One region of the Kitasatospora sp. NPDC101447 genome, then DNA from elsewhere that is predicted to be linked to it. Evidence: riboswitches for the same ligand, from Rfam matches in the RefSeq annotation. Region 1 holds a riboswitch; each other region holds the start of a gene.
What was found. Region 1 has a riboswitch for cobalamin ahead of ACIRST_RS08095 (FecCD family ABC transporter permease). Riboswitches for the same ligand answer to the same signal wherever they lie in the genome.
Positions count from the first base shown of each region.

Region 2: it holds a riboswitch for cobalamin, as region 1 does, so the genes downstream of both, metE (5-methyltetrahydropteroyltriglutamate--homocysteine S-methyltransferase) here and ACIRST_RS08095 (FecCD family ABC transporter permease) in region 1, are expected to answer to the same signal.
Region 3: it holds a riboswitch for cobalamin, as region 1 does, so the genes downstream of both, ACIRST_RS17130 (CoA-acylating methylmalonate-semialdehyde dehydrogenase) here and ACIRST_RS08095 (FecCD family ABC transporter permease) in region 1, are expected to answer to the same signal.

Region 1 covers NZ_JBIWNL010000004.1:223,804-230,919, forward strand. Annotated here, with positions in the region: gene ACIRST_RS08065 (SigB/SigF/SigG family RNA polymerase sigma factor) at 1-604, opposite strand, end outside; gene ACIRST_RS08070 (anti-sigma regulatory factor) at 779-1,189, opposite strand; gene ACIRST_RS08075 (GNAT family N-acetyltransferase) at 1,386-1,862, opposite strand; gene ACIRST_RS08080 (nuclear transport factor 2 family protein) at 1,873-2,256, opposite strand; gene ACIRST_RS08085 (ABC transporter substrate-binding protein) at 2,344-3,336, opposite strand; gene ACIRST_RS08090 (ABC transporter ATP-binding protein) at 3,355-4,155, opposite strand; gene ACIRST_RS08095 (FecCD family ABC transporter permease) at 4,272-5,369, opposite strand; cobalamin riboswitch at 5,506-5,631, opposite strand; gene sodN (superoxide dismutase, Ni) at 5,714-6,109, opposite strand; gene sodX (nickel-type superoxide dismutase maturation protease) at 6,367-6,729, shown strand; gene ACIRST_RS08110 (CGNR zinc finger domain-containing protein) at 6,733-7,116, opposite strand, start outside.
Region 2 covers NZ_JBIWNL010000010.1:69,449-76,564, reverse strand. Annotated here, with positions in the region: gene ACIRST_RS17110 (enoyl-CoA hydratase) at 1-616, shown strand, start outside; gene cobF (precorrin-6A synthase (deacetylating)) at 715-1,473, opposite strand; cobalamin riboswitch at 1,607-1,810, shown strand; gene metE (5-methyltetrahydropteroyltriglutamate--homocysteine S-methyltransferase) at 1,986-4,301, shown strand; gene ACIRST_RS17095 (class I SAM-dependent methyltransferase) at 4,406-5,005, opposite strand; gene ACIRST_RS17090 (AraC family transcriptional regulator) at 5,061-5,852, shown strand; gene ACIRST_RS17085 (3-hydroxybutyryl-CoA dehydrogenase) at 6,052-6,918, opposite strand; gene aceB (malate synthase A) at 6,957-7,116, opposite strand, start outside.
Region 3 covers NZ_JBIWNL010000010.1:78,276-85,391, forward strand. Annotated here, with positions in the region: gene ACIRST_RS17120 (enoyl-CoA hydratase/isomerase family protein) at 1-401, opposite strand, end outside; gene ACIRST_RS17125 (acyl-CoA dehydrogenase family protein) at 401-1,549, opposite strand; gene ACIRST_RS17130 (CoA-acylating methylmalonate-semialdehyde dehydrogenase) at 1,546-3,045, opposite strand; cobalamin riboswitch at 3,248-3,439, opposite strand; gene ACIRST_RS17135 (SLC13 family permease) at 3,657-4,913, shown strand; gene ACIRST_RS17140 (universal stress protein) at 4,918-5,406, shown strand; partial or broken gene ACIRST_RS17145 (fumarylacetoacetate hydrolase family protein) at 5,417-5,884, shown strand; gene ACIRST_RS17150 (enolase C-terminal domain-like protein) at 5,896-7,008, shown strand; gene ACIRST_RS17155 (SDR family NAD(P)-dependent oxidoreductase) at 7,005-7,116, shown strand, end outside.

The sequences.
Region 1 (7,116 bases):
CCGTGGTGAGCGACAGCCGCAGCTCCTGCAGACGGCGCGGGACGCGCACCGCCCAGCCCTTGTCGCGGAAGTGCCGCTTGATCTCCCCGACGATGGTCGGCGTCGCGTAGGTGGAGAACTCGACCCCGCGCTCGTGGTCGAAGCGGTCCACCGACTTGATCAGGCCGATGGTGGCGACCTGGGTGAGGTCGTCCAGCGGCTCGCCCCGGTTGCGGAAGCGCCGGGCCAGGTGCTCGACCAGCGGGATGTGCATCCGCACCAGCTGGTTGCGCAGCTCGACCCGCTCCGGCGAGCCCTCGGGCAGCGCCGACAGGCGGACGAACAGGGCGCGGGCGGCCTCCCGGTCCGGGGCGCCGGAGCGGTGCGCGCCCTGCGCGGGCACGGCGCCGTGCAGCTCAGCCTCGGCCGTCTCGTCCGCCCGGTCCGCCGGCTCCGGCGGGGGGACGGAGTCGGGCGTCGGCTCAGACGTCGGCTCGGTCGGGTGGCTCATCCGGTGGGCGTCCTTCGGGTGCGCTTCGTCGTTGGCGGCGAGGCCGGGAACGCTCGCCTGGGTCGGTACGGCAGGTCCCGCCGTCGCGAGGCCGGTACGGTCCAGATCACTCACGGCCATTCCCCCGTTCCGTTCCGGGAGCACCGGGGCCGCGGCCCCGGAATCGTCTCGTTGGTCGTACCGCCCGGAGGCGGTACCGGGAGCCGTCCGCCCGGCCCCGGGAGGGGGTGCGGCGGACGGCCCTTGCGCGGGTGCTGCTCGGTCTGTGCGGTGCGGTCCGGCGCCCGGCTAGTGGGCCGTGGACCCGCCGCGCTTCTTGTGCAGGCTGATCGACACGGTGTTGTCCTCGCCGACCGAGGAGTCGACCTCGCCGGCCAGCGCGGAGAGCACCGTCCAGGCGAAGGTGTCCCGCTCGGGGGCCTTGCCGTCGGTGGTCGGGGCGGCGACGGTCACCTTCAGCGAGTCGCCGACCAGGCGGAACTCGCAGGAAAGGACGGAGCCCGGCACCGCCTGCTGCAGCAGGATGGCGCAGGCCTCGTCGACCGCGATCCGCAGGTCCTCGATCTCGTCGAGGGTGAAATCCAGCCGGGCCGCCAGCCCGGCCGTCGCTGTTCGCAGCACGGAGAGGTAGGCCCCCGCCGCGGGGAGCCGGACCTCCACGAAATCCTGAACACCGAGATCGCCGTCGATCTGGGACACCCTTGCCTCCTGGGTGACGCGCTGTGCTTGCTTGGTACCCCGCTTGTTACCCCTGCTTGCCGCCTCTCAAAGGAGGCACCGGGGTTGCGGGTCCGCCATCACTCTGCCTGCCCTGTTGCACCCCGGTTCGGGGTTACTCATGGTAAGGCATTGCGACGCAGGGTGGCAGACCCTTTCCCGGACTCCGTCGGTCCGCTCAGCGGCGGCCGGCGGCGGCGAGTGCCTCGTCGGTGAGCCGGTACACGGTCCACTCGTCCATCGGCACCGCACCGATCGACTTGTAGAAGTCGATCGACGGCTGGTTCCAGTCCAGCACCGACCACTCCACCCGGGAGTAGCCGCGCTCCACGGCGATCCGGGCGAGCTCCAGCAGCAGGGCCTTGCCGTGGCCGCCGCCGCGCGCCTCCGGGCGGACGTACAGGTCCTCCAGGTAGATCCCGTGGGTGCCGCGCCAGGTCGAGAAGTTGCGGAACCAGAGGGCGAAGCCCACCGGCTCCCCGGTGGTCCCGTCCTCGGCGATCAGGCCGAACACGGCCGGATCGGCGCCGAACAGGGCCTCGCGCAGCTGCTCCTCGGTGGCCACGGCCTCGTGCGGGGCCTTCTCGTACTCCGCGAGCTCACGGATCATGGCGTGGATGACGGGAACGTCGGTGGCGACTGCGGTGCGGATCATGCCAGCGAGCCTACTGCTCGGGCCCCGTCTCGTCCCAGGCCTGGACGGAGGTCTGATCGACGATCCTTCCGTCCCGCAGGTCGGCCATCGAGGCCATCAGCACCCGGACGCCGTCCGGGTAGCGGCAGGACTCCAGGAAGGCGACGTGGTCGTCCTGGACCACCACCTGCTCCAGCTTGTGGGTCATCTCGCGGCCGTAGATGTCGCTCAGCATGGCGCCGATCTCCTCCAGCCCGTGCATCACCAGGGGGTGGCTGGGCTGGGTCTTCCGGTCGACCACGCGCAGTTCGGCGTCCTCCGCGTAGAGCGCCAGGAGGGCGTCGGCGTCGCAGCGTTCGATGCCCTCGCGCAGGGCGCGGGTGTCGAAGGCCGCGGGGGCCGCCATGGTGGTCATGATTCGCTCCTCCGGTCGGGGTCCGTCGGCTCGTACCTAGAGCCTACGCCCGGCACCACCGACCGGAGGGGCCGGAGACCGGGCCGCTCAGCGGGCCGGCACGGTGCGCAGGTACTCGGCCAGGGTGCCGATCGCGGCCGGGTTGCGCGGGCTCTCCACGAGGTCGACGTAGTCCAGCACGAAGATCCGGTCGTTCCTGATCGCGGAGACGCCGGCCAGCGGCGGGAACGACTTGAGGAACTTCCGCTTCTCCTCGGCGCCCGGGGTCGCGTAGTCGTTGATCACGATCACCTCGGGGTCGCGCTGCACCACGCTCTCCCAGCCGGCGGTGACCCAGGTGTCGGCGAGGTCGCCCATGATGTTGGTGCCGCCGGCCTTGGCGATGATCTCGTCGGCGGCGGCGAACTTCCCGGCGGTGTACGGCTTGTCCTGCCCGCTGTCGTACAGGAAGACGGACGGGCGGCGCTCGGGCTGCGGGACGGCGGCGATCCGGGCCCTGGAGTCGGCGATCAGCCGGTCGGCGCGGTCCTTGACGTCGAAGATCTCGCCGAGGTTGGCCAGGTCCGTGTAGAGCGCGTCCAGCGGGTCCATCACGCCGCGTTCGGTGCCCCTGCCGCTGCGGCAGGACTCGCTGAGCACGTACGAGTCGATGCCGAGGGCCTTGAACGCCTGCGGGGTGACGCCGCTGCCCTCGTCGAAGCCGTAGTGCCAGCCGGCCAGCACCAGGTCGGCCCTGGCGTCCAGGGCGATCTCCTTGGTGAGCACCTTCTTGGAGAGCCAGGCGGTCTGCTGGTAGCCGTCCTTCCACGGCACCTTGTCGACCCGGCCCTTGTCGTCGGGCATGACGTAGCCGGCCATCCGGTCGGCCAGGCCGAGGGAGAGCATCAGCTCGGTGATGTTGACGTCGTTGGTGACCACCCGGGCCGGCTTCTGCGGGAAGGTCAGCTCCTCGCCGCAGTTCTGCACGGTCACCGGGTAGTGGGCGGAGCCGGTCGAGGCCTGCCGGGGGGCGATCTCCGCGCCGCAGGCGGTAAGTCCGAGGACGAGCAGGGTGGCGGCGGCAACGGCCTTGGTGCGCACGGTGGTTCCTTCGGTGGTTCAGGCGTCGGGGGTACGGGCGTCGGCGGTCCGGGCCCCGGGCGTCCGGGTGTCGGGGGAGCGGTCGAGGCGGTCGAACAGCAGCTGGAGGGCGCCGGTCTCCGGGTGCCGGACCGGCGTGGCCCGGACACCGAACACCTCGGCCAGCAGGGCGGGTCGGAGCACCTCGGCGGGCGGTCCGGAGGCCACGATCCGGCCGGCCCGCAGGACGTACAGCAGGTCGCAGTGGCTCGCCGCCAGGTTGAGGTCGTGCAGCGCGACGAGCACCGTCGGGCCGGCCTCGCGGGCCAGCGCCAGGACCTCCAACTGGTGGGCGACGTCGAGGTGGTTGGTGGGTTCGTCGAGCACCAGCAGGCGCGGCTCCTGGACCAGCGCGCGGGCGAACAGCACCCGCTGCTTCTCGCCCCCGGACAGGCTCAGGAAGCCCCGTCCGGCGAGGTGCCCGGCCCGGACCTTCGCCAGGGCGCCGGCGCAGCGCTCCCGGTCCGCGTCGGTCGGGGCGCCGAGGCCGCGCCGGTGCGGCAGCCGGCCCATGGCGACCACCTCGGCCACCGTGAAGTCGAACTCGGCGGAGTGCTCCTGGGTCAGCGCGGCCACCCGCCTGGCCGTCTCCCGCGCGGAGAGCGCGTGCAGGTCGTCGCCGTCGAGCCGGACGGCCCCGCCGGTGGGCTTCAGCACCCGGTAGACGCAGCGCAGCAGGGTCGACTTGCCGCTGCCGTTCGGTCCGACCAGGCCGACCACCTGCCCGGCGGCGGCCGCCAGGCTCACCTCGTGGACGATCCGGGTGCCGGCCGACTCCACCGAGACGGTGTCGACGTCGAGGTCCTGGGCCTTCGCCCGGTCGGGCCGGGCGGTCGAGCCGGCCGGGGCGGCCGGGCCGGTCGTACGGATGGCATCGGTCGTACCGATCGCGTCGGTCACCGTCGGCCTCCGAAGGCGTGGCCGCGCCGACGCATCATCAGCAGGAAGGCGGGCACGCCGAGCACGGCGGTGAACACCCCGACGGGCAGTTCGGCGGGTGCCAGCAGGGTGCGGGAGGCGATGTCCACCCAGACCAGCAGCAGCGCCCCGGCGAGCGGGGCGACCAGCAGCACCCGGCGATGCCCGGCGCCGACCAGCATCCGGGCCACGTGCGGCACCAGCAGCCCGACGAAGCCGATCGCACCGCTGACCGCGACCACCGTGCCGGTGACGGCGGCGGTCACCACGAACAGTTCACGGCGCATCCGGTCCGGGTCCACACCGAGCGAGGCGGAGGTCTCGTCGCCCATGGCGAGCGCGTCCAGCCGTCCGGCGGCGCAGCCGAGGTGGGCGAGCCCGGCCAGGACGGTGCAGGCGGCGATCGGCACCGAGCCCCAGGTGGCGCCGCCGAGGCTGCCGAGCAGCCACATCATGGCGCTCCGGGCGGCGTCGCCGCGGTCGGCGGCGAAGACCATCAGGGTGGTGGCGGCGGCGAAGCCGTAGGAGAGGGCGGTGCCGGTGAGCACCAGCCGCATTGGCGTGAGCCCGTACGCGGTGCGGGCTGCGAGGTAGACCAGCGTCATCGCGAGCAGTGCGGAGCCGAAGGCGGAGGCGGAGATCGCCCACACCCCGAGCGAGGCGAAGGCGCCGAACAGCAGGACGGCGTTGGCGCCGACGGCCGCGCCGGAGGAGATGCCGAGGACGAAGGGGTCGGCGAGGGCGTTGCGCACCAGCGCCTGGACGGCGACCCCGGTGGCGGCCAGCCCGGCGCCGACCACGGCGGCCAGGACGGTGCGCGGCAGCCGGATCTCCCAGACGATGGCGTACGCGGCCGCCTCGTCGGCCTCCAGCCGACCGCCCGTCAGTCCGGCGCCCAGCAGCCGCAGTACGTGCGGGAGCCCGATCCCGGAGGAGCCCAGCGCGACCCCGCAGACCAGTGACAGCAGCAGGGCGGCGCCGAGGCCGACGGTGAGCGGGAGCACGGGTGTCCGGTGGACGGACGGGCCGCCGGCTACGCGGGTCACGGCTACGCGGGTCACGGATGCGCGGGTCATGGGTGCGCGGGTCACGGATGCGCCTTGCCTCGGGCCGCGGGTGCGCCGGGGCGGGCGCCGGCCGGGGGCGTGCCCGGGCGCCGTCCCCCTCGCAGTCCACGGCGAGTTCTCGGGAGTCCAACGGCCGAGGGCGATCGGGCTGGCGCGGCCGCACCGCGGGTGCGGGCCGTGCTCACCGTTGCGGGTCAGCGCCGGATTCTCACCGGACTTCCCCCTCGGACGCCCTGGCAGCATAACAGGCACTCAGGGTAGGCAACCCTTACCGAGGTCGGGTCGGGTGTGAACGCACGACCGCCCCCGTCCGGCGGTGCGGACGGGGGCGGTCGGGTGGCGACGCGTCAGGCTCAGGCCTGCTTGGTCTCCCAGAAGATCTTGTCGACCTCGGCGATCAGGTCCAGCAGGGCCTGACCGGTGGCCGGGTCGGTGGACGCCTTGGTGGCCGAGGCGGCCTTCAGGGTGTCGTTGATCAGCTGGTGCAGCTGCGGGTACTTCTCGAAGTGCGGGGCCTTGAAGTAGTCGCTCCACAGCACCGAGATGTGGTGCTTGACGGCCTCGGCGCGCTGCTCCTTGATGATGACGGCGCGGGCACGGAAGTGCGGGTCCTCGTTGGCCTGGTACTTCTCCTGGGTGGCCTTGACCGACTCGGCCTCGATCCGGGCCTGCGCCGGGTCGTACACGCCACAGGGCAGGTCACAGTGGGCGTGAGCGGTGGCACGCGGTGCAAACAGACGAGAGAACATGGGAGTCCTTCCTTAGATCGTCTTCCCGCGCCCGAGATTACCCTTCCGCCCTCGTGGTTTCGCGATCGGGCGGTGGGCCTAGGGCAAAAGGCGGACCCGGAACCGGGGTAATCCGGACACCGAACAGGTGACGGTCCGTACGGCAGACTGGGGGCGGGCGTGCGGGAGGAGGAGTCGTGGCACGGAGCGCGGAACCGGAGGGCCGGACCGGGGGCGGCGTGTTGCCGTTCGGGGTCGTCGACGTGGCGGGCCCGTCGATGGTCCCGACCCTGCGCGAGGGCGACCGGCTGCTGGTCCGCTACGGCGCGCCGATCCGGCCGGGCGCGGTGGTGCTCTTCCGCCACCCCTTCCAGCAGGACCTGCTGGTGGTGAAGCGGGCTGCCGGGCGCCGGCCCGGCGGGTGGTGGCTGCTCTCCGACAACCGTCCGGTGGACAGCGACAGCCGCAGCTACGGCGCGGTCCCGGACGAGCTGGTGCTCGGCCGGGTGCTGCTGCGGCTGAGCCCGCGCCCGTCCTGGCTGGCGCCGGGCCGCCGGCTGGAGCGGCTGCTGCTCGCCCCGCGGCTGGCCCGGGTGCCGGGTCTGGCCCGCCGCCTCGGCGCCTGGGTGGAGGACGTCTAGCGCCTACTGCCCGCCGCCCAGCGCGGCCTCCGCCTCCTGGCGCTTGCGGGCCCGGTAGGCGGCGACGTTGGCCCGGGTCGCACAGCGGTCCGAGCAGTAGCGGCGGGAGCGGTTGGTCGAGGTGTCCAGGTAGGCGTTGCGGCAGGGCGCGGCCTGGCAGATGCCCAGCCGGTCGCCGCCCAGCTCGGTCAGGTGGACGGCCAGGCCCATGCAGGCGACCGCGCTGAAGTGCGCGGTGGCGGTCGGCGAGTTGTCGGCCAGGTGCAGGTGCCAGCGGGGCCGTCCGGCGTCGTCCAGGTAGTCGTGCCCGGAGATCAGCGGGCTGACGGGGTACTCCATCAGCAGGCTGTTCAGCAGGTCGACGCCGCGGGTCTCGTCCCCGTCGGC
Region 2 (7,116 bases), on a different contig from region 1:
GGTCACCGGCTCGGAGAAGGCCTTCGCGGCCGGCGCAGACATCAAGGAGATGCAGTCCCTGGAGTTCGTCGACGCCTACCTCGGCGACTGGTTCGCCGCCTGGGACCGCTTCGCCGCGCTGCGCAAGCCGGTCGTCGCGGCGGTGGCCGGGTACGCGCTGGGCGGCGGCTGCGAGCTGGCGATGATGTGCGACGTCCTGCTGGCCGCGGACACCGCCAAGTTCGGGCAGCCGGAGATCAAGCTCGGTGTGATCCCCGGCATCGGCGGCTCGCAGCGGCTCACCCGGGCCGTCGGCAAGGCCAAGGCGATGGAGCTGTGCCTGACCGGCCGGATGATGGGCGCCGAGGAGGCCGAACGGGCCGGCCTGGTCTCCCGGATCGTCCCCGCCGACCAGCTGCAGACGGAGGCCCTGGCCACCGCCGAGACCATCGCGGCGATGTCCGCTCCGGCGGCGGTCATGCTCAAGGAGAGCGTCAACCGCTCGTACGAGACCACCCTCGCCGAGGGCGTCCGCTTCGAGCGTCGGCTCTTCCACGCCACCTTCGCCACGGCGGACCAGAAGGAGGGCATGGCGGCCTTCGCCGAGAAGCGCCCGCCGATGTTCGGCAACCGCTGACGTTCGGCGACCGCTGACGTTCGGCGACCGCTGAGTTCGGCAACCGCTGACGGGCCGGCCCGGTGCGCCGCCCCCTCCACGGGGCGGCGCACCGCCGGTCAGCTCCCGGCCCGCCGGAGCAGGTAGGTGTCCATGATCCAGCCCTTGCGCTCGCGGGCCTGCTCGCGCAGCTCGCGGATCCTCGGGGCGGCCTCGGCGAGCGGGCCGGCGACGAGGATCTCGTCGGGGGTGCCGAGGTAGGCGCCGTACCGGATCTCCAACCCCTCGGGGTCGATCCCGGCGAAGGCGGCCCGGCCGTCGAGCATCACCACCACGTCGTCCACGCCCTCGGGGAAACCCTCGGCCAGACGGCGGCCGGTGGTGATCTGCACCGGGCGGCCGACCCGGGTCAGTGTGGTGCGGTGGCGGGCGGCGAGCGCCGAGACGCTGCTGATGCCCGGGACCACCTCGAAGTCGAACCCGACGGTGCCGCGGGCCAGGACGTCGTCCACGACGGCGATGACGCTGTCGTACAGGCTCGGGTCGCCCCAGACCAGGAAGGCGCCGGTCTCGTCCTCGCCGAGGTGCTCGGCGAGGAGCCGTTCGACCAGGTCGGCGCGGCGGACGCGCCAGTCGTCGACGGCGGCCGCGTACGCGGGGGTGCCGCGGTCCCGTTCCGCGTCCGGCGCCTCGGCCACACGGTGCCCGGCCCGGCCGTGCTCGGCGAGGATCCGGCGACGCAGCCGGATCAGGTCCTGCCGTTCCTCGCTCTTGTCGAGGATGAAGAAGACGTCCGTGCGGGCGAGTGCCTTGACCGCCTGCAGGGTGAGGTGATCGGGGTCGCCCGCGCCGATACCGATGACGAAGATGTGCCGCATGGGAGGCATTCTGCCGTCCGAACCGCTTCGATCTCGTCCGGCCGACGGGGGCGGCGCCGGGTCTCACCATGCGGACACGTTGCGTGAATTCCGCGTGGGTTCGGGTTCCTTGCCCCTAAGCTGGCCGGGCAGCTGGTTCGCCCTGTCCGCCAGGCGGGGCGTCGTAAGAGGGAACCCGGTGACGCCGTTTGATCGGCCAGTCCGGGACTGCCCCGCAGCGGTGAGTGGGAACGACCGCCGTCATACGCACTGGGCCCGGGACGGGTCTGGGAAGCGACGGCCAGTAGGAGTCCGCCCTCGACAGGGTGGGCGCGCCCGCGAGTCCGAAGACCTGCCACTGCCCGCCCGCGGAGGATCCGCGCGCGGACATCCGGTGACCTCGTGGGCGGGTCGGCGACCATACCAGGCAGATCAGGCCCGTACGTCCGTGCGGCCACTGCCCGGTCCGTCATCCCTTCGCGCCCCTGCGGTCTCCGGATCCCTGAGGAGACAGACTCGCGAAGGAGAGTCCCTTGACCACGAAGTCCGCAGCCGCGGCAACCCTCGCCACCGCGTACGGCTACCCCCGCCAGGGCCGGGGCCGGGAGCTGAAGAAGGCGATCGAGGGCTACTGGAAGGGCGCGGTCACCGCCGAGGCGCTGCTGGCGACGGCCGCCGACCTGCGCCGGGGGAACTGGCAGCAGCTCGCCGACTCCGGCATCGAGGAAGTCCCGACCGGTGACTTCTCGCTCTACGACCACGTGCTGGACACCACCGTCGCCGTCGGCACGATCCCCGCCCGCCACCGGGCCGCGGTCGAGGCCGACCCGCTGGACGGCTACTTCGCCATGGCGCGCGGCACGCAGGACGTCGCGCCACTGGAGATGACCAAGTGGTTCGACACCAACTACCACTACCTGGTACCGGAGTTGGGCCCCGACACGGCCTTCGCGGCGAACCCGGCCAAGTCGGTGGGCGAGCTCGGCGAGGCCCTCGCGCTCGGTCACACCGCCCGGCCGGTGCTGGTCGGGCCGATCACGTACCTGCTGCTCGCCAAGCCCGCGCCCGGTGTCGCCGAGGACTTCCAGCCGCTGACCCTGCTGGACCGGCTGCTGCCGGTCTACGCCGAGCTGCTCGCGGCCCTGAAGGCGGCCGGCGCCGAGTGGGTCCAGCTGGACGAGCCCGCCCTGGTGCAGGACCGCACCCCGGCCGAGCTCAACGCCGCCGCCCGCGCCTACCGGGACCTCGGCGCCCTCGCCGACCGGCCCAAGCTGCTGGTCGCAAGCTACTTCGACCGCCTCGGCGACGCCCTGCCGGTCCTGGCGAAGGCCCCGGTCGAGGGCCTGGCGCTGGACTTCACCGGACCGGCCGCGGCCAACCTCGCCGACCTCGCCGCCGTCGGCGGGCTGCCCGGCAGGCGACTGGTCGCCGGTGTGATCGACGGGCGCAACATCTGGATCAACGACCTGGGGAAGTCGCTCGCCACCCTGGCGACCCTGTTCGGCCTCGCCGACCGGGTCGACGTCGCGCCCTCCTGCTCACTGCTGCACGTGCCGATCGACGCCACGCTCGAACGCGACATCGACCCGCAGATCGCCCGCTGGCTCGCGTTCGCCAAGCAGAAGGCCGCCGAGGCCGCGCTGCTCGCCCGCGGCCTGCGCGAGGGCACCGGCGCGATCACCGCCGAACTCGCCGCCAACCGCGCCGACCTGGCCTCCCGCGCCACCTCACCGATCACCCGCGACCCCGCCGTCCGCGCCCGCGCCGCCGCCGTCACCGCGGCGGACGCCCGCCGCGCCCAGCCCTACCCCGTACGGGCCCAGGCCCAGCGCGCCCGGCTCAGGCTGCCGCTGCTGCCGACCACCACCATCGGCTCCTTCCCGCAGACCACCGAACTGCGCGTCGCCCGCGCCGACCTGACGGCGGGCCGGATCGACACGGCCGCCTACCGGGAACGGATGGAGGCCGAGGTCCGCGACGTCATCGCCTACCAGGAGAAAGCCGGCCTCGACGTCCTGGTGCACGGCGAGCCCGAACGCAACGACATGGTCCAGTACTTCGCCGAACAGCTCACCGGCTACCTGGCCACCCGGCACGGCTGGGTCCAGTCCTACGGCACCCGCTACGTCCGCCCGCCGGTCCTCGCCGGGGACATCTCCCGCCCGCACCCGATGACGGTGGACTGGTTCGGCTACGCGCAGGACCTCACCGACCGCCCGGTCAAGGGCATGCTCACCGGCCCGGTCACCATGCTCGCCTGGTCCTTCGTCCGCGACGACCAGCCGCTCGCCGACACCGCCCGCCAGGTCGCCCTCGCCCTGCGCGACGAGGTCACCGACCTGGAGGCCACCGGCGCCGCCGTCGTCCAGGTCGACGAGCCGGCCCTGCGCGAGACCCTGCCGCTGCGCGCCGCCGACCGCCCGGCCTACCTGGACTGGGCCACCGAGGCCTTCCGGCTGGCCACCTCGGGCGTCCGCGCGGACACCCAGGTCCACACCCACATGTGCTACGCCGAGTTCGGCGCGATCATGAAGGCGATCGACGACCTCGACGCGGACGTCATCTCCCTGGAGGCGACCCGCTCGCACATGGAGGTCGCCGGGGAGCTGGCCGAGGCCGGCTACCCGCGCGAGGTCGGCCCCGGCGTCTGGGACATCCACTCCCCGCGCGTCCCGAGCACCGAGGAAGCGGTCTCGCTGCTCCGGGCCGGCCTCGCCGCGATCCCGGCCGAGCGCCTCTGGGTCAACCCCGACTGCGGCCTGAAGACCCGCGGCTGGCCGGAGACCCGCGCCTCCCTGGACAGCCTGGTCGCCGCCGCCCGCCGCCTGCGCGAGGAACTCGCCGACTGACCGTCCCCCGAAGGGAGTCGTCGGCTGAGCGGCCGGTGGTTCGCGGCCCCGGCGGACCTTCCGTCGGGGCCGCCCGGCGCGCACTCCCGTGGGCCCGGGGCCGGTCAGCGGGCGCCGGTGACGCTGCCGTCCTCGGCTGCGGCTCGCGGCCTGTGGGCGACGAAGGTCAACCGTCCCCCCACCCCGATGGTCAGGTTCTCGAAGCCCAGCGTCTGCAATCGCGTCAGGAAGGACGACGGCTCCACCGGGTTGTACGTGTCGCCCTCGTGGAAGTGGTGCAGCCCGTCGCCGGCCAGGCTGTCCGAGCCCACCAGCACCCCGCCCGGGCGCAGCACGCGCAGGACCTCGGCGAGCAGCCTGTCCTGCAGGGCCCGGGTGGGGACGTGGTGCAGCATCGTGAAGCAGGCCACCGAGTCGAAGGCCGCGTCGGCGAAGGGCAACGCGGTGGCGTCGCCGTGCCGGACCTCGACGTTGGTGCCGGCGAAGCGGGCCGCCAGCGCCTCGGCGGCGGGCTGTTCGTACTCGACGGCGACGAGCCGCTCGACGCGGTGCCGCAGCCAGTCGGTGGCGGCGCCCGGACCGGGGCCGATCTCCAGCATCACCGTGCCCAACTCGGCTCCGGCCGTCACCGTGGGCAACACCGTGGTCTGCAACGTCCGGGCCCATTCGGGGCTGGTGCACACTCGTGCGTGGTTGAGGTTCATGTCCAAGAGGCTAGGAAGGGCGCGGGTGGGCCACCAGCGCGTACGCTTCCAGATCATGTCGTCAAACGGACAACCCCGTCCCGGTCCGCCGGGCACCGTGGCCGAGGCGGCCGGCGCGATCGTGGTGCGCTCCTACGACCTCGCGCCGGGCAGTCGGTTCGGCACCCACTGGCACGACACCCACCAGGTCGTCTGGGCCCGCAACGGCGTGCTGACCGTGTCGACCGAGGACGGTGAGTGGATCCTGCCGCCGACCCGGGCGCTGTGGATCCCGGCCGGCACCGCGCACCAGACCGCCGCGCTGGCCGGCACCGCCATGCGCAGCCTGAACATCACCCGGGGCCCCGGGCTGCCCGGCTGGTCGGTGCCGCAGCCGGTGGCGGTGGACCAGCTGGTCGCCGGCCTGATCGACCACCTGGCCCGGCCCGCTCTCGACCCGCCGCGCCGGCTCCGGGCCCAGGCCGTCCTGATCGACAACCTGGCCCCGGTCCCCGCCCGTTCGATCGAGGTGCTGATGCCCGTCGATCCCAGGGCCCTCGACGTCGCCCGCGCCCTGGTCGCCGACCCGGCGGACCCACGGACCCTCGCCCAGTGGGGGCACCACGTCGGCGCCGGCGCACGGACCCTGGCCCGAGCCTTCGCCGCCGACACCGGCATCACCTTCGCCCGCTGGCGCACCGCCGTCCGGCTGCGCGCGGCCCTCGGCCACCTCGCCCACGGGGAGCCCGTCAGCAGGGTCGCCGGCCGGGTGGGCTACGCGACGCCCAGCGCCTTCGTGGCCGCCTTCGTCCGGGAGACCGGCCTCACCCCCGGCAGCTACTTCCGCGGCGGCCCGGCGGCGGACTGAGGGACCCGGGCCGGGACGGTACGGAGCCCCGGAGCAGTGCGCGGTCGGCGCGAACTCCGGGGCTGCGGGCGGGTGGTGCGTTCCCCCGGGCCGCGAACGGGTGGCTGTGAACGGCTGACCGCGAACGGCTGACCGCGAACGGCTGACCGCGAACGGGCGGCCGCGAACGGGTGGCCGCGAACGGGCGGCCGTGCCCGGGTCAGGCCGGCCGGTGGACGTGGAACCCCCGCCCGCTCTTGCGGCCGAGCAGGCCGGCCTCGACCATCCGGGAGAGCAGCGGCGGCGGCGCGTACAGCGGCTCCTTGTACTCCTCGTACATCGACCGGGCGATCGCCTCGACGGTGTCCAGGCCGATCAGGTCGGCGAGTCGAAGCGGGCCCATGGGGTGGGCGCAGCCGTGGACCATGCCGGCGTCGATGTCCTCGGGGTCGGCGTGGCCGGCCTCGGCCATCCGGATCGCGGACAGCAGGTAGGGCACCAGCAGGGCGTTGACGACGAAGCCGGCCCGGTCCCGGGAACGGACGACGCGCTTGCCGAGGACGTTCGTCGCGAAGGCCTCCACCCGGCCGACGACGGCGGGGTCGGTGTGCAGCGAGGCGACCAGTTCGACCAGCGGCATCACCGGTGCGGGGTTGAAGAAGTGCAGGCCGAGGACGTGCGAGGCACGCCCGGTGGCGATGCCGAGGCGGGTGACCGGGATCGCCGAGGTGTTGGTGGCCAGGACGGCGTCCTCGGCGACGAGCACCTTGTCCAGCGTGGTGAGCACCTCGGTCTTGACCCGTTCGTCCTCGACCACGGCCTCGACGACGAGCTGACGGTCGGCCAGCGCCTCCAGGTCGTCGGCGAACAGCAGGTGCGCCCAGGCGTCGGTGCGCTGCTGCTCGCCGATCCGGCCGCGGTCCACGGCGCGGTGCAGGGAGCGGTCGATCCGGCTGCGGGCGGCGCGCAGGGCGGCCCGGCCGCTCTCGCAGACGACGGTGTCGAGCCCGGCGCGGGCGAAGACCTCGGCGATGCCGGAGCCCATCTGCCCGGCCCCGACGACGGCCACACGGCGGATGTCGTTCATGAGCGTGCCCCTTCAGAGCGGATGCGGGTCGCCACGGGTCAGGCCACCGGGACGGTCGTGTGCACGAGGTGGCGGGCGTAGGCCTCGGTGGTCAGGAAGGCGGGCAGGTCCGCGCCGAGCGCGGTCTCCTCCAGGATCCGCACCGCGTCGTCCACCAGCACCGGATCGACGCCGTCCGCGAGCAGGGCTGCCCGCTCG
Region 3 (7,116 bases), on a different contig from region 1:
GTCTCCGTGACGATCCGCACGCTGCCGTGGGCGGAGACGCCGACGCCGCCACCCATGACGATGCCGTCCATCACGGCCACGTAGGGCTTGGAGTAGCGGGCGATCCGGGCGTTGAGGCGGTACTCGTCGCGCCAGAACTCCTCGACCGCGCCCGGGTCCCCGCCGGTGGCGGCCCGGTGGATGGCGACGATGTCGCCGCCGGCGCAGAACGCGCGGTCCCCGGCCCCCGTGATGACGACGGACTCGACCCGGTCGTCCTGCTCCCAGGTGTCCAGGGCCTCCGCGATGCGCAGCACCATGGTGTGGGTGAGGGCGTTCAGGGCCGCCGGCCGGTTGAGGACGATGAGTCCGGTCCGGCCCTCGCGCTGGAGGATGACCTCGTCGAGGTCGTGGCCGGCCATCACGCGGCTCCGGTCAGGCCGCGGGCGACGATGACGCGCATGATCTCGTTGGTTCCTTCCAGGATCTGGTGCACCCGCAGGTCGCGGACGATCTTCTCGATGCCGTACTCGGCCAGGTAGCCGTAGCCGCCGTGCAGCTGGAGGGCCTGGTTGGCGACGTCGAAGCCGGTGTCGGTGGCGTAGCGCTTGGCCATCGCGCACAGCTGCGGCGCCCGGGGATCGCCCCGGTCCAGCGCGCCGGCCGCCCGCCACACCAGTGCCCGGGCCGCCTCCAACTCCGTTGCCATGTCGGCCAGTCGGAACTGCAGGGCCTGGGCGTGCAGCAGCCGGGCGCCGAACGCCGCACGGTCCGCCAGGTAGCGGGTGGCGCGCTCCAGCGCCTCCTGCGCGCCGCCGAGCGAGCAGGCCGCGATGCCGAGCCGGCCGCCGTTCAGCCCGCTCATGGCGATCCGGAAGCCCTCGCCCTCGGCGCCGAGCAGACGGTCGGCGGGCAGCCGGACACCGTCCAGCACGACCTGCCGGGTGGGCTGGGCGTTCCAGCCCATCTTCCGCTCGTTCGGCCCGAACGAGACGCCGGGGTCGTCCCGCTCGACGACGAACGCGGAGACCCCGTCGGCCCCCGGTCCACCGGTGCGGGCCATCACCACGTAGATCCGGGAGTCGCCTGCCCCGGAGATGAACTGCTTGACGCCGTCCAGCACCCAGTGGTCGCCGTCCCGGACGGCCCGGGTAGCGATCGCCGCCGCGTCGGAGCCGGCGCCGGGCTCGGTCAGGCAGTAGCTGCCCAGGTGCTCGGCGGTGCAGAGGCCGGGCAGCCAGCGGGAGCGCTGCCCGGTGCTGCCGTAGCGGTCGATCATCCAGCCGACCATGTTGTGGATGGACAGGTAGGCGGCGATCGACGGGCAGCCGGTCGCCAGCGCCTCGAAGGCCACCGCCCCCTCCAGGCGGGAGAGTTCGGAACCGCCGGCGTCCTCGCGCACGTAGACGCCGGCCAGACCGACGTCCGCCGCCTTGCGCAGCACGTCCACGGGGAAGTGCTTGGCCTGGTCCCACTCGACGGCGTTCGGTGCCAGGTACTCGTCGGCGAAGGCCCGGGTCGTCTCCGCGATGGCGCGCTGGTCCTCAGTGAGATCGTGCACGGCGCTCATCCCATCGTCGGCATGGTGAAGCTCGCGCCCTCCTTGACCCCGGAGGGCCAGCGCGAGGTGACGGTGCGGGTGCGGGTGTAGAAGCGGATCGAGTCCGGGCCGTGCTGGTTGAGGTCGCCGAAGCCGGAGCGCTTCCAGCCGCCGAAGGTGTGGTAGGCGATCGGCACCGGGATGGGCACGTTGACGCCGACCATGCCGGTGTTCACCCGGCGGGCGAAGTCCCGCGCCGTGTCCCCGTCCCGGGTGTAGATGGCCACGCCGTTGCCGAACTCGTGCTCGCTGGGCAGGCGCAGCGCCTCCTCGTAGTCGGCGGCGCGCACGACGGTGAGGACCGGGCCAAAGATCTCCTCGCGGTGGATCCGCATCTCCGGGGTGACGCGGTCGAACAGCGAGGCGCCGAGGAAGTAGCCGTCCTCGTGCCCCTCCAGGCGGAAGTCCCGTCCGTCGACGACGAGTTCGGCGCCCTCCTCGACCCCGAGGTCCAGGTAGCCGCGGACCCGCTCCAGGGCGTCGCGGCCCACCAGCGGGCCGAAGTCCGCCGCCGGGTCGTCCGAGCGGCCGACCTTGAGCGCGGCGATCCGCTCGACCAGCTTCGCCACCAGGGCGTCCGCGGTCTCCTCGCCGACCGGGACGGCGACGGAGATGGCCATGCAGCGCTCGCCGGCCGAGCCGTAGCCGGCGCCGATCAGCGCGTCGGCGGCCTGGTCGAGGTCCGCGTCGGGCATCACGATCATGTGGTTCTTGGCGCCGCCGAAGCACTGCGCGCGCTTGCCGTGCGCAGCCGCGGTCGCGTAGACGTACTGGGCGATCGGGGTCGAGCCGACGAAGCCCAGTGCCTCGACCCGCGGGTCCTCCAGCAGGGTGTCCACGGCCTCCTTGCCGCCGTTGACCACGTTGAACACGCCCGGCGGCAGCCCGGCCTCCAGGAACAGCTCGGCCAGCCGCAGCGGCACCGACGGGTCACGCTCGGAGGGCTTGAGGACGAAGGAGTTGCCGCAGGCCAGCGCGGGCGCGGCCTTCCACAGCGGGATCATCGCGGGGAAGTTGAACGGCGTGATGCCCGCGACGACGCCGAGCGGCTGGCGCATCGAGTAGACGTCGATGCCGGTGCCGGCGTTGTCGCTGAACTCGCCCTTCAGCAGGTGCGGGATCCCGGCGGCGAACTCCACGACCTCCAGGCCGCGTTGGAGGTCGCCGTGGGCGTCGGCGACGGTCTTGCCGTGCTCGGCGGACAGCAGCCGGGCCAACTCCTCCTTCTCCTGCTCGACGAGCTGCAGGAAGCGCAGCAGGACGCGGGCCCGGCGCTGCGGGTTCCAGGCCGCCCACGCGGGCTGGGCCTGCGCAGCGTCGGCGATCACCGCCTCGACCTCGGCGCGGTCGGCGAGCGGCACCCGGGCCTGCACCCGGCCGGTGTTGGGGTCGTACACGTCGCCGAAGCGACCGGACGTCCCGGGTGTGCGCTTCCCGGCGACGAAGTGGGTCAGTTCACGGACCATCGGTTCCTTCTCTCAACAGGTCGGGAGAGGAGGAATGGAGGCCGCCGCCGGACGGCGGGGCGCACGGTCGTGCGCCGCCCCGGCGTGCGGTGGTTGACGGACCGTCAGGGCAGGTGAGCCCCGACGGCCATCGGCACGGGACCACCAGGAGCAGCGGAACGGGAGCAGCCCGGAGTCATGCGTGTCGTCTCCATCCTCGTGGAAAACACGGATCACCCGCGGCCGGTATCCTGACTCCCGGATCACCGCACGCCCTCAGGCCTTCCCGGCTGGCTGCCAGTGGCCGTCTCCTGCGAGGACGGACTCCCCGGTCACAGTGGCGGGACCGTGCCGGACTCACACCGGCTTCCCTGACACCGCGGACCTGCCGTCGACCATATAGTTGGACGTCCTAGTAAGTCCAGAGGTCCGGGTGCGCGCCGCGCCATCGGAATCCCACGCACCGGGCGCCGGGCCGATGGCGCGATCGGCCCGCCCGCCACCCGGCGAGGCGCGCACCGAGCCCCCGCGCCGACACCGGCGGTGCGGCGGCCAGCCGGTACATTCCTACCGGCTCACCTGCGTGTTTCCGGATCGGTGGGTGGTCACCGTCACCTGCGAGGAGCAAGACCCTGAGTACGTCATCCGCGGAAGCGCTGTCCGTCGGCCTGCTGGTGCTGGTACTCGTCTGCGCGGTGGTACGGCCGTGGGGCTGGCCGGAGGCGGTGGTCGCGGTCCCGGCGGCCGGGCTGGCGATCGCCACGGGCGCGATCTCCTGGGACCACGCGGTGGCCGAGGCGCAGCGGCTCGGGCCGGTGATCGGGTTCCTGGCAGCCGTGCTGGTGCTGGCTCAACTGTGCGACGACGAGGGCCTGTTCCGTGCCTGCGGGGCGTGGATGGCCCGGACGTCGGCCGGGAGTCCGCGGCGGCTGCTGGTGCAGGTGTTCGTGGTCGCCTCGGTGGTCACGGCGGTGCTCAGCCTGGACGCCACCGTGGTGCTGCTGACGCCGGTGGTGTTCGTCACCGCGGCCCGGCTCGGCGCGCGCCCCAAACCGCACCTGTACGCCTGCACCCACCTGTCGAACACCGCCTCGCTGCTGCTGCCGGTCTCCAACCTCACCAACCTGCTGGCCTTCGCCGCCAGCGGGCTGAGCTTCACCCGGTTCGCCGCGCTCATGGCGCTGCCGTGGCTGGCGGCCATCGCCGTCGAGTACGTGGTGCTGCGCCGGTTCTTCGCCGCCGATCTCGACGCGGGCGCCCCGGCCGCGGGCGAGGCGGAGGCGCCGGAGATGCCGCTGTTCGCGCTGGTCACCGTCGCCTGCACGCTCGCCGGATTCGTCCTGACCTCGATCGTCGGCGTCGATCCGGCCTGGGCGGCGCTGGCCGGCGCGCTGGTGCTCGCCGTCCGGGCCCTGGTCCGGCGGCGCTCCACCCCGGTGGCGATCGTGCGCTCGGCCGCCATACCGTTCCTGGCCTTCGTCCTGGCGCTCGGCATCGTGGTCCGGGCCGTGGTCGACAACGGGCTGGCCTCCGCGCTCGGGCACCTCGTGCCCCACGGCACCTCGCTGCCCGCGCTGCTGGGCACCGCGGCGCTGGCCGCGGTGCTCGCGAACGTCATCAACAACCTGCCCGCCACCCTCGTCCTGCTCCCGCTGGCCGTGCCGTCCGGCGCCGGGGCGGTGCTGGCGGTGCTGCTCGGGGTCAACATCGGCCCCAACCTCACCTACGCCGGCTCGCTGGCCACGCTGCTGTGGCGGCGCATCGTGCGCGAGCACGAAACCGAGGTCGGCCTGGGCGAGTTCACCCGGCTCGGACTGCTCGTCGTGCCCGCTGCCCTGGTGACGGCCGTGGTGGCACTGTGGGGGTCCCTGCACATCATCGGAGGCTGACCGCGTGACCGTCGTCGTCTGGATCACCGAAGGCACCTGGCCCGCCTGCGTGGACGCCGCCCGCGCCCACGCACCCCGGGAGGCGGAGATCGTCCTGCTCCACGTCAGCGGCCAGGAGGTCCCCGGCGTCGCGCACGGCGCGTTCGCCGGGCTGCTCGGTCGCGGCCACCGCGAGCGCGACCCCGGCACCCGGGTGGAGACCCTGGCGGCGGCCTCCGCCCGGGAACTCCTCGACGCCGCCGCCGAGCGGCTCGGACGGTCCTGCGCCCGGGTGGAGCGGACCGGACGGGTCGAGCGCGAGGTCGTCGCGGCCACCGAGGGCGCGGCGTTGCTCGTCCTCGCCCGCGACGGCGACCGCACCCGCCTCGGACCGCACAGCCTCGGCCCCGCGACCCGTTTCGTCGTCGACCACGCGCCCTGCCCGGTGCTGCTGGTCTGGCCGGAACCGGCGCCCGGCACCGCCACGATCCCTCCCCCGCCCGACGGACGGTAGCGGTCCGGGGCTCGCCGTCGTCATCGGCCGCGAGGCCCGCTACCTCGCCGGCCCGGACGCCGCGAAGGACTGCATCGCGGGCTACGCGATCAGCAACGACGTCTCCGAGCGGGAGTTCCAGCTGGAGTTCTCCGCCCAGTGGGACCTCGGCAAGTCCTGCGAGAGCTTCAACCCGCTCGGCCCCTGGCTGGTGACCCCGGACGAGGTGGGCGACCCGCAGGACCTGGGACTGCGCCTGGCCGTCAACGGCGAGACGCGCCAGGACGGCAGCACCCGGAACATGGTCTTCGACGTCGCGTACCTGGTCCGGTACCTGAGCCGGTACATGGTGCTGCGCCCCGGCGACGTCATCAACACCGGCACCCCGGCCGGCGTGGCCCTGGGCCTGCCCGGCACCCCCTACCTGCGCGAGGGCGACACCGTGGAACTGTCCATCGACGGCCTCGGCGCCCAGCGCCAGACCCTCCGCAACGCGTGAAAGGCAGCCCCGTGTCCGCAACCGCAGCACGGATCACCGCCGTCGACACCTTCGACATCCGCTTCCCCACCTCGCGGGAGCTGGACGGGTCCGACGCGATGAACCCCGGGTCCGACGCGATGAACCCCGACCCCGACTACTCCGCCGCCTACGTCGTCCTGCGGACCTCCCACGACGGCCCCGAGGGCCACGGCTTCACCTTCACCATCGGGCGCGGCAACGACGTCCAGGTGGCCGCCGTCGACGCGCTCCGCCCGCACGTCCTCGGACGCCCGGTCGCCGACCTGTGCGCCGACCCCGGCTCGCTCTACCACGACCTGATCGGCGACAGCCAACTACGCTGGCTGGGACCGGAGAAGGGCGTGATGCACATGGCCATCGGGGCCGTCGTCAACGCGGTCTGGGACCTCGCGGCCAAGCGGGAGGGCAAGCCGCTCTGGCAGCTTCTCGCCGACGCCGAGCCCGAGTGGCTCGTCTCCCAGATCGACTTCCGCTACATCGCCGACGCCCTCGACCCGGCGGAGGCGCTGGAGCTGCTGCGCCGCGGGAAGGCCGGCGCCGCCGAACGCACCGCCGAACTGCTCCGCCGGGGCTACCCCGCCTACACCACCTCCCCCGGCTGGCTGGGCTACGACGACGTGCTCGGGCACGCCACCATCCGGCGCGGGGTCAGCCCGGTGAAGGTCGCCACCGGCGAACACGCGCAGAACCGCGTCGTCTTCAAGCAGCTGCTCCAGGCCGGTGCCATCGACGTCCTCCAGCTGGACTCGGCCCGGGTCGGCGGCGTCAACGAGAACCTCGCGATCCTGCTGCTCGCCGCGAAGTTCGGCGTCCCGGTCTGCCCGCACGCCGGCGGCGTGGGCCTGTGCGAGCTCGTCCAGCACCTGTCCATGTTCGACTTCGTCGCCCTCACGGGCACCACCGAGGACCGCGTCATCGAGTTCGTCGACCACCTCCACGAGCACTTCCTCGACCCGGTGGTGATCGCCGACGGCCACTACCGCGCGCCCACCCTCCCCGGTTTCTCGGCCGCCATGCACCAGGATTCACTGGACACCTACCACTACCCGCACGGCTCCTTCTGGGCCGCGGAACCGACGCCGAACCAGGAGGCGGGCGCATGACGACCGCGGAACTCGACGGACTGACGGCACTCGTCACCGGTGGCGCCTCCGGCATCGGCCTCGCCACCGCGTCCCTGCTCGCCGAACGCGGCGCGCGGGTCGCCGTCC